DNA from 2 places in the Exiguobacterium sp. PvP048 genome. Region 2 is predicted to be linked to the other one. Evidence: a T-box and tRNA genes for the amino acid it is inferred to sense, from the RefSeq annotation. Region 2 holds a T-box; the other holds one or more tRNA genes.

Region 1 (2,473 bases), on a different contig from region 2:
CTTTACGTAATAAAACAGAGGCGTAGGCATGTTGTTTGAACCAATCGTCAATCCACGACTCAAGCGATTCGCCCGGTTGGGAATCATGATTATCAACAAATGTCACGGCATTCGTCGGGTGGGATTCGACGAGTGTATCCGCAAACAATGTCGTCAAATCAAAATCCTGCCCTTGTTGCGACGCTTCATGGAATTTATAGTGAAGCGGCACATCAAATAAATCGATGGTATAATCGACACTGTCTAAAAATTGACGGCAATCATCTAAATCTGATTTCCAGAACTCACCGACCATATAAAAACCGTCCGGATCGTCTCCGATCATCGACTTCGCGAACTCGTTGACGAATTCGTAGTTGATGTGTTTGATGGCGTCCAATCGGAAACCTTGGCAATTGATTGTCTCTTTAAACCAGTTTCCCCAGTTGATCATCTCTTCCCGCACTTCCGGATGATTGTAATCAATGTTGGCGAACATCAAATAGTCATAGTTCCCGAATTCGTTGTCGACTTGATCGTTCCAATCTTTATTTTTACCGGAAATCTTAAAGACACCCGTTTTTTCTTCCCGTGCATCAAAATCTGTTCCATTAAAGAATTCATGTGTCCAGATGAAATCCGAGTATTTACCGTTTCGTCCCGGGAACGTAAACTTCGTCCAGGCCTCGATTTCAAACTCTTCTGAAATTTCTTTCGAACGGTCTTCCGGATGTACTTCCACGACGTTAATCGTTTCGAGCTCATCGGCTGCCGCTTTATGGTTCATGACGACATCGGCGTAAACGGCGATATCATTTTCATGTGCGACTTGAATGGCTTCGATCAACTCGTCTTTTGTTCCGTACTTCGTGCGGACTGTTCCTTTTTGGTCGAACTCTCCTAAATCATAGACATCGTAAATGCCATACCCTGTATCTTCATCTGATTGTCCCTTTGACGCTGGTGGAATCCAAACAGATGTGATGCCTGCAGCACGCAGTTCCGGCGCTCTCTCTTTCAAGCGTTGCCAATGCTTCCCATCATTCTCTACATGCCACTCAAAAAACTGCATCATCGTATGGTTACGTTCCATCTCTCTTCGCTCTCCCTTAAATTGCCATAGTATGAATATTATTGTATTAACATTATTACAATATCTTTAATATTCCCCAAGCAACCAAAAATAAACGCACACCCTAAAAAAAGAGTGTACGTTTATACAATGGACCCTGCAGGACTCGAACCTGCGACCGGACGGTTATGAGCCGTCAGCTCTAACCAGCTGAGCTAAGGGTCCTTAAGTAATAGTAGCGGCGGAGGGAGTCGAACCCACGACCTCACGGGTATGAACCGTACGCTCTAGCCAGCTGAGCTACACCGCCATGATGGTTAAAAACAACTAATATTAGATTACTAAAATCGATCTGAAATGTCAATAAATTATCTTAAAAAAACAAAGAGGAATTTCTTTTCAGAAATTCCTCTTCTCTCATATTTTCTTTCATGCCGTTCCGGAACGTTGTTCAAGCACCAAATCCGTAATGTTAACGGCATGATCCCCGATCCGTTCCAGGTTCGACAGCAAGTCAACAAAAATCATACCGGCTTGACCTGTACATTCGCCTGCATTCACCCGTAAGACATGATGCTTGCGGAAGGAACGTTCCAGTGAATCGAGTTTCCCTTCCAGTTCAAGCACTCGGCGTGCCAATGAAACATCATCCAGTTCGACTGCTTTAATGGCGGTCTCAACGATTTTTTGCGTCAGGATGTACATTTCATCCAATTCTTTTTTCGCTTTTTCAGTAAACGTAATCCGGTTAACGATCTGGAAATCGACCAACTCGATGACGTTTTCGACATGATCCCCGATCCGTTCAAAATCGTTGACGGCATGCATGAGCAGTGAATGATCATTCGATTCCCGCTCGGACAAGTCATGCGCGGCGACTTTAACAAGGTAGCTTGTCACTTCCGTATTCAGATGGTTGATCGCATACTCAATCTGACCGGCATCCGAAACATCCTTTTTATCGTGTGATTGCGTATAACGATGTGCTTTTTCAAGTGCGTCTTTCGAGAATTCTCCCATCCGCAACACTTCCAGTTTCGCCTGGCTTAACGCAAGTGACGACGACTGGTTCAGGATATTTTGATCGAGGTGGCGCGGTTTTGAATCGACGGTCGTATCCGTTCCAGGGACGACTTTTTGGACGAGCCATGCGATTTGCGCGATGAACCAGCATTGAATCAGCGTATTGACGACGTTAAACGTTCCGTGGGCAAAGGCAATCTGCATTTTCGGTTCCAAATCAAGTGCACCTGTGATCCACGTTATGAAACTTGAGAACAGCGGTAAAGCCAGCAAGAAGATGACTGTCCCGACGATGTTAAAGATGACGTGTGCGGCGGCTGTCCGTTTTGCCGCAATCGAAGCCCCGAGTGCCGCAAGGACTGCTGTGATTGTCGTCCCGATATTATCACCGAACAAGAC
Region 2 (2,473 bases):
TTTGTCAGTTCGCTCCGTTTTGATACGGTCGTCAGTGAAATCCTTGGATTTTCAAGACAAAAAGCGCAAAGCCTGATTAAGCAGGGTGAAAGTAAAGTCAATTATAAAATCGTTGAAGATCCGAGCTTTTTGTTAGAGGAAGGCGATTTACTGTCACTTCGCGGAACGGGACGTGTCAAGTTAATTGCCGTACTCGGTTCAACGAAACGGGACCGGATCAAACTGCAATACGGTCTGCTAAAAGGATAACCAACAAGCTGAGGGAGGATTTCATCATGCCATTGACGCCACTTGATATTCACAATAAGGAATTTACACGTAAGTTTCGCGGCTATGACGAAGATGAGGTCAATGAATTTCTTGATCAAGTCATCAAAGATTTTGAATTGTTGCTCCGGGAAAACCGTCAACAGCAAGAAGTCATTCAAAACATGCAGTCTCGTGTCGATTACTTCAGCTCGATGGAGGAAACCCTAAACAAATCCATCATCGTGGCACAAGAAGCGGCAGAAGAAGTCAAAGCGAATGCGACGAAAGAAGCCAGCCTTATCGTCAAACAAGCAGAACGGGAAGCCGAACAACTGCAGGATGCGGCACAGCGCCGAGCGCAGCGGACTGATTTTGAAGTCGAACAGATGCGTAAAAAAATCGAATTGTACCGTAATCGATTCAAAGTATTGATCGACGCACAGATGGAATTGTTGACGAGCCACGACTGGGATGCATTTGATAGTTCGACCCGGGGTGTGCTTGACGAGATTCCGGCAGTTGCGTATAATGACGACGATGTCGTATAAGTTAAATCATTGAGAAGGACACGTCTTTTATCTAAATACTGTCAGCGAATCGGGGACCGGTGTGAGCCCGATCAGTCAAGGATAAAAGGTATCCCCTTTGAGTGTGGAACTGAACCTGTTCAGTAAGTTCCACCGTTTCGCCTCCGTTATCAGGCTCTTAAGTGGTAATCCGTTTTTCAGGGTTGCTAGTAGGGTGGTACCGCGAGTTCAAGCCAACTCGTCCCTATCAGGGGATGTGTTTGGCTTTTTTTGTACGCAAAATTCAGATAAGTGAGGGAATGCCAGATGGAATACAAAGATACGTTATTGATGATGAAAACGGAATTTCTAATGCGGGGAAACCTGCCGAAGCGTGAGCCGGATATGCAGGCACGTTGGAACGAGATGAATCTGTATGAAGCCGTCCAGGAGAAAAATGCCGGCAAGCCGACATTCATTCTTCATGATGGTCCTCCTTACGCTAACGGAGACATCCACATGGGACACGGATTAAACAAAGTCTTAAAAGACATCGTCGTCCGTTACAAGTCGATGAACGGGTTCCGTTCTCCGTATGTACCGGGTTGGGATACGCACGGACTTCCGATCGAAACAGCGCTTCAAAAAGCGGGTGTCGACCGGAAGTCGATGTCGGTCGCAGAATTCCGTGAGCTGTGTGCCAAATATGCATTAGAGCAAGTCGATCACCAACGGGAACAATTCAAGCGTCTTGGTGTTCTCGGTGACTACGACAATCCATACATCACGTTACAACCGGAATTCGAAGCGGCACAAATCCGTCTGTTCGGTGATATGGCGAATAAAGGATACATCTATAAAGGGAAAAAGCCGGTCTACTGGTCGCCGTCTTCGGAGTCTGCTCTCGCAGAAGCAGAAATCGAATATCAGGATAAACGTTCGGCTGCAATCTATGTGGCGTTCCAAGTCATGGACGGAAAAAACATCCTGGAGCCGACGGATCATTTCGTCATCTGGACGACAACACCTTGGACGATTCCGGCGAACCTCGGGATCTCTGTCAGCGGTGAGTTGACGTATGCTCGGATTGAGCACGAAGGAAAAGGCTATATCGTCGCCGAAACACTCGTACCGGAAGTCATCGAAGCCCTCGGCTGGGAAGGTGCGACGATTGGTCGTGTCTTCGACGGAGCCGACTTTGAATACATCAAAGCGAAACATCCGCTCTATGACCGCGAATCACTTGTCATGCTCGGCGATCATGTCACGGCAGAAGCGACGGGTGTCGTTCATACTGCGCCTGGACACGGGGAAGATGACTTCCGAATCGGTCAAGCGTACGGTCTTGATGTCCTTTGTCCGGTCGACGACAAAGGGGTCATGACGGCAGAAGCACCTGGTTTTGAAGGATTATTCTATGAAGATGCCAACAAAGAAATCGGTGTGGCACTAGAAGAAGCCGGTGCATTGTTAAAACTGTCGTTCATCAAACACTCGTATCCGCACGACTGGCGGACGAAAAAACCGGTTATCTTCCGGGCGACACCACAGTGGTTTGCTTCGATCAAAGATTTCCGGGAGGAGATCCTCGATGAAATCAAAGAAGTTCAGTGGGTACCGGAGTGGGGCGAAACACGTCTTCACAACATGTTCAAAGACCGCGGAGACTGGGTCATTTCCCGTCAACGCGCGTGGGGTGTCCCATTGCCGATCTTCTA

What was found. The T-box of region 2 lies ahead of ileS (isoleucine--tRNA ligase). A T-box ahead of a tRNA ligase gene usually reads a tRNA of that ligase, here a tRNA-Ile.
Region 1: it encodes a tRNA-Ile, which carries the amino acid that the T-box ahead of ileS (isoleucine--tRNA ligase) is inferred to sense. The anticodon was not compared.

What each region holds. Positions count from the first base shown of each region.
Region 1 is NZ_JBEPSU010000002.1:171,917-174,389, reverse strand. It holds gene ABIC15_RS05375 (alpha-amylase) at 1-1,072, opposite strand, end outside; tRNA gene ABIC15_RS05370 (tRNA-Ile) at 1,203-1,276, opposite strand; tRNA gene ABIC15_RS05365 (tRNA-Met) at 1,288-1,361, opposite strand; gene ABIC15_RS05360 (Na/Pi cotransporter family protein) at 1,481-2,473, opposite strand, start outside.
Region 2 is NZ_JBEPSU010000001.1:214,182-216,654, reverse strand. It holds gene ABIC15_RS01105 (YlmH family RNA-binding protein) at 1-249, shown strand, start outside; gene ABIC15_RS01100 (DivIVA domain-containing protein) at 276-797, shown strand; T-box leader at 798-1,025, shown strand; gene ileS (isoleucine--tRNA ligase) at 1,083-2,473, shown strand, end outside.